Regions from separate parts of the Lysinibacillus sp. Y5S-8 genome, predicted to be linked through region 2. Evidence: riboswitches for the same ligand, from Rfam matches in the RefSeq annotation. Region 2 holds a riboswitch; the other holds the start of a gene.
What was found. Region 2 has a riboswitch for thiamine pyrophosphate ahead of V6670_RS11940 (ABC transporter substrate-binding protein). Riboswitches for the same ligand answer to the same signal wherever they lie in the genome.

Region 1: it holds a riboswitch for thiamine pyrophosphate, as region 2 does, so the genes downstream of both, thiW (energy coupling factor transporter S component ThiW) here and V6670_RS11940 (ABC transporter substrate-binding protein) in region 2, are expected to answer to the same signal.

Annotation. Positions count from the first base shown of each region.
Region 1 is NZ_CP145889.1:885,656-890,471, forward strand. It holds gene V6670_RS04085 (VWA domain-containing protein) at 1-1,825, shown strand, start outside; gene thiW (energy coupling factor transporter S component ThiW) at 2,061-2,561, opposite strand; TPP riboswitch at 2,653-2,760, opposite strand; gene V6670_RS04095 (MFS transporter) at 2,827-4,023, opposite strand; gene V6670_RS04100 (ABC transporter substrate-binding protein) at 4,237-4,816, opposite strand, start outside.
Region 2 is NZ_CP145889.1:2,448,711-2,453,526, forward strand. It holds gene V6670_RS11920 (TatD family hydrolase) at 1-12, opposite strand, end outside; gene V6670_RS11925 (ABC transporter ATP-binding protein) at 2-751, opposite strand; gene V6670_RS11930 (ABC transporter permease) at 726-1,499, opposite strand; gene V6670_RS11935 (thiamine-binding protein) at 1,499-1,789, opposite strand; gene V6670_RS11940 (ABC transporter substrate-binding protein) at 1,791-2,786, opposite strand; TPP riboswitch at 2,941-3,051, opposite strand; gene parC (DNA topoisomerase IV subunit A) at 3,172-4,816, opposite strand, start outside.

The DNA of each region.
Region 1 (4,816 bases), 1.6 Mb from region 2:
AGCATCAGCTGAAGGACTTGTAAAATACGAAGCAGTTATTCAAGTTGGGCAGGATGCTATTTTTGAAAACAATAAATTAACAAGTGTCACAATGGTACAAAGTGAACCCCATTTACTCATCGTCAATGGCTATGAAACAGCTTCACCTATCGCAGCAGCACTTGGTAGTCAATCTATTGCCTATGATGTTGTCGATCCTAAAAGCCTACCAAATGAACTGTCCAGTTATTTACAATATAATGCGATCATTTTTGACAATGTGCCTGGTCATTTAGTTGGTGAGGCGAAAATGAGTGTGATTGAGCAAGCAGTCAAAAACTTTGGGGTTGGTTTCACGATGGTTGGTGGAGAAAATAGTTTTGGTTTAGGAGGCTATTTTAAAACGCCAATTGAAACGTTATTGCCTGTGGAGATGGAAATTAAGGGCAAGGAGCAATTACCTTCATTAGGGCTAGTCATAGTGCTGGATCGTTCTGGCAGTATGCATGGCTCGAAGCTAGAGCTAGCTAAGGAAGCAGCGGCACGTTCTGTTGAAATGCTACGAGATGAGGATACATTAGGCTTTATCGCCTTCGATGATCGTCCTTGGGAAATTATAGAAACCGCACCTCTTAAAAGTAAAGAAGAGGCAGTGGATACCATTCTATCAGTAACACCAGGAGGCGGAACAGAAATCTATAGTTCATTAGCTAAAGCCTATGAAAATCTCGCCGATTTAAAGCTGCAACGTAAACATATTATTCTTTTAACCGATGGGCAATCACAGTCTGGGAATTATGAGGATTTAATTGCTGAGGGAAAAGAAAATGGTATAACTTTATCAACAGTAGCGATTGGACAAGATGCTGATGCTAACTTACTCGAAGCACTTAGTGATATGGGTAGTGGACGGTTCTATGATGTCATTGATGAACAAACCATTCCTTCTATTTTATCTCGTGAAACAGCTATGATTTCTCGCACCTATATTGAGGATAATCCGTTTTATCCAGCAATTTATAATGCCGCAGGATGGAATTCGCTATTTGCCAATGGCGTCCCTCAAATGAATGCTTATATTGGAACGACAGCTAAGCAAGGGACAACCGTAATTGCAGAAAGTGAGAAGGAAGATCCTGTGTTAGCACAATGGCAATATGGACTCGGTAAAACATTTGCTTTTACATCCGATTCAACGGGTAAATGGACAGGAGATTGGGCAAGATGGCAGGACTGGGGAACATTTTGGCAGACGCTTATTTCACAAATGTTGCCAAGCTATAATGATGTTGCCTATGATGTGAGATTAGAAGCTGATGGCTCCTTTATGATTACAGACCCTACAAATGAAGCCGCATTTTTAGACATTGTAGCGGTTAATGAAGCAGGGGAGGAGTTAGAAACTCAGTTAGAAACCATTTCAGCCTCCCAAGTTCGAGCTGTTGTACAGGCCGAACCTGGATTGATTTTCTTCCGTATAGCGGATGAGCAGCAGGCCATTTATCAGGCAGGTCTAAGTGTTCCTTATAGTGCTGAGTATGAACTGCTCCCTGTTAATGAAAAACTGGTTGAAGAGTTAACAAATCAAACAGGGGGAGCTGTTTTAAAGGAACCACAAGATGTGTTCCGTGACTTTACAACTAAAGGAGCGGATCGACAAAACATTGCTACATGGCTTCTTTTAGCAAGTATGCTTCTATTCTTTATGGATATTACCATAAGACGTTTTGGGTGGAGTTTCCTAACAAAAACGAATAAAAAAGAGCAGCCAATTGAGGAGAAACCTGTACAAGCAGAAGACACGAACGTAGCCCAGCTATTAAAGGGTATGAAAAAACGATCATAATATAGTGAAGGCAGTGCAAAATCATTCCATTTTGCACTGCTTTTTTAAATGCTTTGAGGTTTTAAAAAATGGTGGTTTCCGCTAGGAAAATGGTGCAAAGGTGATTGACAAAGTGTAGCCTTCGAAAAGTGCCTCTCAGAGGAGAGAGACGCTCATAAAGAAACTTAAAGACTAGAAAAGGAATCTTCTCGCACATCTTAAAGAATTTCCAAAATCAAAAAGCACTCAGCACCACTCAATAAAGCGAAGAATTAAAACTCTTTACTAGTACCGATTTTCGCAAAGTGCTAGCCACCATAACACCTAAGATGGCCCCGATGGTACTTGATGTTAAAAAGGCTGGCATGAAGAATAATGCGACTACGGATGTCTCCATAAGCAATTTTGCATAGGGTACGGCAATAAGTGAAGCTAGAATACCAGTGCCAAAAACTTCGCCGAATCCTGCTAGCCATGGTTTTCTACTGTATTTGTAGGCAAGGGCCGCACACAATGCACCAATAACACTACCAGGAATCGCTAAAAGAGAGCCTGTACCAGTAAAGATACGAATGATGGCTGTCACAGAGGCAACTAGAACTGTTGGCACGGGTCCTAGTATAATAGCTCCTATTACGTTAACAGCATGCTGAACGGGGTAGGCGCGTGCGATGCCTGTTGGTATGGATACAAAGGTAGATCCTGCTACAGCAATAGCTACTAATAAAGCCATGATTGTCATTTTACGAATTGACATAAGGTTCACTCCTCTTGAATAAAATCATGAGGGAAATTAAAAGGCCGCTTCCTTTAAACAATAGGAAGCGGCCTTGCATAGACAATGACAATAGCAAGTAGCGCCACTTCCCTCCGCTAGTATGAACTAGATCAGGTTCAAAGGGTCCGTACATCATCATATACGTCTCAGCCTTTTAAAGGCTCCCCTAGTGGTAAATATCATTCAATTTTATTAACCAACATTACTGTAACATAATGTTAAAAATAGTCAATGATTTTTCTGACTATTTCGTATCAGGATGCATTAGATGAGGTGCTTTTTTCAATGTCCAGATGAGTGCAAGGAAGAAGCAGGCTAATAATATGATAGATCCGAATATATATGGACTGTTCATATTCCAGTCAAATAGTAAACCAGCTAAGGCTGGACCGATCATATTGCCAAGGCTCATGTAAGCATTATTCAAGCCCGCAGCAAACCCTTGTTCTTTCTCTGCAAGCTTTGAAATTAGTGTATTTACAGCAGGACGAATTAGTGTTGTTGCTGTAGAGAAAATAGTTGCTACAACTAATATAAGAGCGAAGCCAGATACAAACAATATTAAGAAAATAGCAACAGATGCAATAAATAAATTGACTAACACAACTTTCATTTCACCAAAGCGATTAAAAAGTGGTGTAATTACAAACATTTGTACAACTACCCCAAAAGCACCACCGACAACTAAAATAATCGCAATATCTACGGGTGTGTAATTAAATTTTTCTGTCACAAATAATGACAAGGTTGTTTGGAAGTTGGCAATTCCAAACGAGAACACGAGCATGATAATGAGCATAACGAAATAAGGCATATGTATGGAACGAGCCATTTGCTTCGCCAGATTTTCTTGCCTTTGCTTGTCATGTGAAGTGTTTGGTTTAGTAGATGGTAATAAAAAATAAGATAAAATAGATGCAAGTATGGCAGCAACTCCTGCCGTGAAAAATGGAAAATGTAAACTAACCTTTGCTAAGAAACCACCTATTCCTGGCCCTATCATAAAGCCAAGTGACATAGCAGCACCCAACATACTCATACCTTTTCCACGTTCCTCGTAGGTAGTAACGTCAGCTACAAATGCCATAATAGGAGGTGCAACAAATGCGGAACCTAGACCGCCTAAAAAGCGTGCTAAAAATAGCATCCAGACGTCTGTGGCAAGACCAAAACCGATTTGTGCAAGACCTGTCACAATAAGACCGAAAATAATTAAATTTTTCCGACCATACTGATCCGAAAGATTCCCAGCAATTGGAGAAAATACGAATTGAGCTAAGGCGAACGTTGCAATTAGCATACCTAGAACTTGTCCTGCTGCACCGAATATTTTTAAATACTCTGGCATGACAGGAATAATAATTCCAATACTCCCCATTGCGATAAACATATTAAACATTAAAATATATAAAGCCGCCTTATTGGACTTCTGCTGGGTCATCGAATGAACCCCCTTTTTATAATCAAATATACTAAAGTCTATCATAAGATATCCTATCATCATATCGGTTGAAAGTCTGAAATGAAACATACCTGCTAGTGCAGCAATGCCAATCCACGATGTAGAAAACAATAAACAGACAATAGGTGCAGGAAGATAATAGAGAAAGGTCTATCGACAAAATAAAAATTCATCGATAGACCTTTATATGCTTTAACGAATACTCATTTTAAATTCTAAAAACAATTCATTATATTTCCCTAAATAATCTGGTCCTAAATTTTTATAAACTTCTAATGTATCGCGTTGTTCTTCAGAAGGATAGTAGCGTTCATCAGAAACAACTTCTTCATCCATTAAGTCCATAGCAGCGATATTAGGAGTAGAGTAGCCTACATAATCGGCATTTTGTGCACCTGATTCAGCACTTAGCATGAAATTGATAAAGGCATGGGCACCGTCGATATTTTTCGATGTTTTAGGAATGACCATATTATCGAACCATAAATTTGAGCCTTCCTCAGGTACAGCAAAGTCTAGCTCCTCATTTTCATACATCATATCTGCTGCTTGCCCAGACCAAGTAAGGGCTACAGTGGCCTCATTGTTGATCATTAATGGTGTAATTTCATCTCCAATGATGGCTTTTACATTTGGTGCAAGTGTAATTAATTTATCAGTAGCCTCACGTAGTTCCTGATTGTCTAGTGAATTCAGGGAATATCCGAGACTGTTTAAGCCCATTCCAATGACTTCACGAGCACCATCCACTAAAAAGACTTTTCGTTTTAAG
Region 2 (4,816 bases):
ATCAATCAACAAACATATCACCCTTTTCTTCTTGTAAGTACATAAATAACTGTTGCTTTAACTCGGTGAACGCTGCTGAATGACGAATTTCCTCTTTTCGAGGTCTTTCAAAAGGCACAATGATTTCCTTTTTAACCGTCGCAGGACGTTTGCTTAAAACAAGGATCCGATCTGCTAAAAAGAGTGCTTCCTCAATACTATGCGTGACAAATAGTATTGATTTACGATAGGCTTCCCAGATGGATAATAGCCATGCTTGCATTTCCAGTCTGGTGAATTCATCCAGCGCAGAAAATGGTTCATCTAAGCATAAAATAGGCTTATCACTGACCATCGCACGTATAAAAGACACACGCTGTTGCATGCCGCCTGACAATTCGTTTGGATAAGCATGGATAAATGAACCAAGCCCCACCTTTTCAAGCCACTCTACAGCACGTTCAGCATTTGGTTGATGTTGTAATTCCTCTACGAGTGTGACATTCTCTAAAATCGTGCGCCAAGGTAGTAGACAAGGCTGCTGAGGCATATAACCAATCGTTCCTCTTTTTCGCTGAATGTCCTCTCCATTTAATAAAATGGACCCTTGATCAATCGCAGAAACGCCACCAATTAATTGAAAAAGGGTACTCTTACCACTGCCAGAGGGACCAACAATGGCCACAAACTCTCCATCTTTAACGTCAAAGGATACATCTTCAAGAACTTGCAGAGTATCAAAGGATTTAGCGATGTTTTGAATGCTGAGCATGATAGCCTCTCCCCTTCACCATGAATTTTTCAAGTAAGCGAATACTGCTAAACAACAGTAAGCTTAATAAAACAATCGCAAAAATCGCTACGAATACACGATCAGTGCGGAACGAGGACTGTGCTAAGGTCATATAAACGCCTATTCCTTTTTTTGCACCAAGCCACTCCGCAATAACAGCGCCCATCACACTATACGTCGCAGCAATTTTTATACCTGAAAAAATGGCTGGGTATGCATGAGGCCATTCGAGCTTCCAAAAAGTTTGCGCCTTTGTAGCACCAACCATGGCAAAATAATGCTTTAACTCAGGTGCTGTTTGCCGAAATCCGTCCATTGCCGCAATAACAATGGGGAAAAAGCACACGAGGCAAATAATGATGAGCTTTGGTAATAAACCAAAGCCAAACCAAATAATGAGCAATGGCGCTAAGACAAGAATAGGGATATTTTGCGACATAATTAAAATCGGATAAAACAACTCCCGAATAAATGTAAATCGATGCAAGACAATCGCCACCATTAATCCACAGGCAATGCCAATGGCAAGTCCTAATAAGGCTAATTGCATCGTAGCCCAAGCATGTGGTAAAAAGGTTTGATAGGACTGAAAAGCTTCCAACAAAATACTACTTGGTGCAGGTAATAACCAATGAGGAACTTCAGCCACCTGCACAATGAGCTCCCACACGAATAAGAGGAAGGCGATAAAAATAATCGTCCTTCCCTTTTGCAAAGCTTGTTTCATTACTGGTATTTCTCCGTTAATGTATCCATTGTTATACCAGTTGGCTGATATAATATTTTCACTTGTGTAATGACATTGATGGCACCAAGCTCAATCATCTTGTCATTCATTTTTTCAATGATTTGCAGCAACGTTGACAGTTCACCTTCCATCGTCGTTTCCAACGGATGTACCTCATATTTCACACCAGCAGCATCTATCACAGCAATCGCCGCATCGACATACGGTATAACATCCTCAAATTTCTCTGTTTTTGGAATGATTTGAACACTGATTAATGAATTCGCCATCTTATTTGGCCTCCTTTTTAGGTAAGAAATCATTTGTAAAGGCTTGTTTCGCATTAAATTCGCCCTCTAACACGTTGTTGCTAGACATCCATTTTGCGTAGTTTTCCCATACAGAAAGCTTTTGCTCTCCCCATTGCTTGGCATCATCCTGATATTTATCAGCTAGCCATTCCTGACTTTTATGCACTAACGCTTGATCTAAATCGGGAGCCGCTTCTATTAAAATATCAGCCGCCTCACTTGGATGCGCTATGGCGTATTCATAGCCCTTCGATGCAGCCGCCACAAACGCTTTAACTATGTCAGGATTGTCCTGGATCATTTTTTCATTTGTAGCTAGAACAGGTGTATAATAGTCCAGCTGATCACTATAATCTGTTAAGTACAGCATATTAATCTTTTCACCCCGTAGCTCAGCTTCAATACCTGTCCACGCGTAATAAATCCAAGCAAAATCAATATCCTTTTGCATCATCGTGAAAAAGTCTAAATCTCCTGCATTGACGATATCTAATTTATGAATGTCTGCCTTTTCTGTTTGCATCAATGATTGTAGGACAGCTTGCTCTAGTGGAGCCCCCCAACCACCATAGGTTTTACCTTCGAAATCCTTTGGTGATGTAATACCTTTTGATGCAATAGAAGCAAAGCCAGATGTATTATGTTGAATAATAGCGGCAATGGAGACAAGAGGCACATCTTGCACACGAGCCTGTGTAATACCTTCCTGATAGCTCACGCCAAACTCTGCCTTGCCAGAAGCAACAAGCTGATCGGCTCCTGCCTCCCCAGGCATAATAATGTCAACATCTAAGCCCTGCTCTTCAAAATAACCGAGTTTTTTTGCGACATACAGCCCTGTATGATTCGTATTTGGTGTCCAATCTAAGACCACTGATACTTTTTTCAGCTGATCAGTAGCCTGCTTGTCCTCCTTGTCACTACAGCCCACTAACGTTAAAAGTGCAGCCACTAGAATAAATAACCATTTTTTCATGCGAAGTCCTCCTAGTTGATAATGTGAAAGTGTTCATGATTGAATGTTGTCACCAGAAAGAAAGCGTATGCGTTTGGCAAGATATTGCTTGAAAACATAAAAAAAACGCCTAGGATTCCTCCCAGACGTATTGCAATCAATCTTCAAAACTTTGCTTTTTTGAATAGATGTTCCCTACGCTGGTACGAGCCAAATCAGGTTCAAAGGGTCAGCGTCTATCGGACACAATCTCAGCTAGCAACTACTAGCCCCCCTACATTCTTGTGCTATGAACTTTTCGTTGATTATTATACCCATAGTTACGCTAAAATGACAAGATGCTATTTTTGACTAACGACTGCTCCCGTAAAAAAAACCCAGCACTCCTAAGAGACTGGGCTTATCATTAGCTTGGTTTCTGCTCTTTTTTAGCCGTTAAAACATGAGAAATGGCCCCATCTGTTGCAATATCCACTTTAAACGAACCGTTGGAATGGCGATCAGCACGCGTCAATGTTTGGACATCAATGACCTCTTGTACACCTTTTTCCGTTTCAATCACTATTTGCTCCTCATTCGTTGCTTGAATAACTGCCACAATACGGTGAGGATTTGCTTTTAATTCTGTTAATACTTTTAGACCACGTTTTGCACGACTTGCCACTTCAACTTCTGCAACATTCATTTTCTTCACGGCTCCACGCTGCGTGACGATTACCACATATTGTGTAGCATCAGGCTGTAGCACATTGACACCGACTAAGGCTTCTCCATCCTTTAGCGTGATGCCTTTGACACCGCCTGTTTTCACTCCTGTAACTGGTAATTCTTCCAGTGGGAAACGAATCGCATAGGCTGTATCCGTTGTTAACATTAGTTCCACATCATCTGTCACAAACGATGCATAGATCATCGCATCGCCCGCTTTAACATTCATTGTTTTAATTGGCTTCGAATAACGCGTCACCGCATAATCTGCCAGTGGGGAGCGTTTAATTTGACCATCTTTTGTAGCTGTTAAAATATACGTATTTGGCTGCTCGAATGTTTCAAAGCCATACACTGCAATAATAGACTCATCTTCCCCTGTTGGCACAATACTTGAAATATGCTGTCCAAGATCCTTCCAGCGAATATCAGGTAGCTCATGAACAGGCTGGTAAATATAATTGCCTCGATTTGTGAACAGTAACAGATGATGCTGTGTATTTAAGGTGGCTTCATACAATAAGTAATCCGAATCCTTCATCGCAAAATCCTGACCATTGGAAGCGGCATGTGAACGTGTGGATGTACGTTTAATATAGCCATCCTTCGTCACCGTCACCACAACCTCTTCACTTGGCACAAGGACATCTAGCGTAATTTTAATTTCTTCTATTTCCTGCTCAATTTTCGAGCGACGTGGCTCTGTGAAGCGTTTCTTAATCTCTAGTAACTCTTGTTTAATGACACGCACAAGCTTGGCTTCACTTTGTAAAATTCCTTCTAGCTTCGCAATCAACTTATTTAACTCGTCTTGTTCTTGACGAAGCTCTGTGATGTCTGTATTCGTTAAACGATATAATTGTAAGCTAACGATCGCCTCGGCTTGTACCTCTGTAAAATCAAACTTCGCTTGTAAATTAAGCTTCGCATCCTTCTTATCGTTAGAAGAACGGATTGTCGCAATCACTTCATCTAAAATGGAGAGTGCTTTAATTAACCCTTCTACAATATGAGAACGATCCTTTGCCTTTTGTAAATCATAAATCGAACGGTTCGTCACCACTTCTTTTTGATGCGCAATATAGGCATCTAGCAATAATGGCAATGTCATCATCGTTGGACGACGATTATGAATAGCAATCATATTAAAATTATAAGCTACCTGTAAATCTGTTGTTTTAAATAGGTATTGTAAGATTCCTTTTCCCGGAACATCCTTTTTCAGCTCAATCACAACACGTAAGCCTGTACGGTCTGATTCATCTCGGATTTCCGCAATACCCTCTAAACGTTTATCTACACGTTGCTCATCAATTTTTTTCACAAGATTCGCTTTATTCACA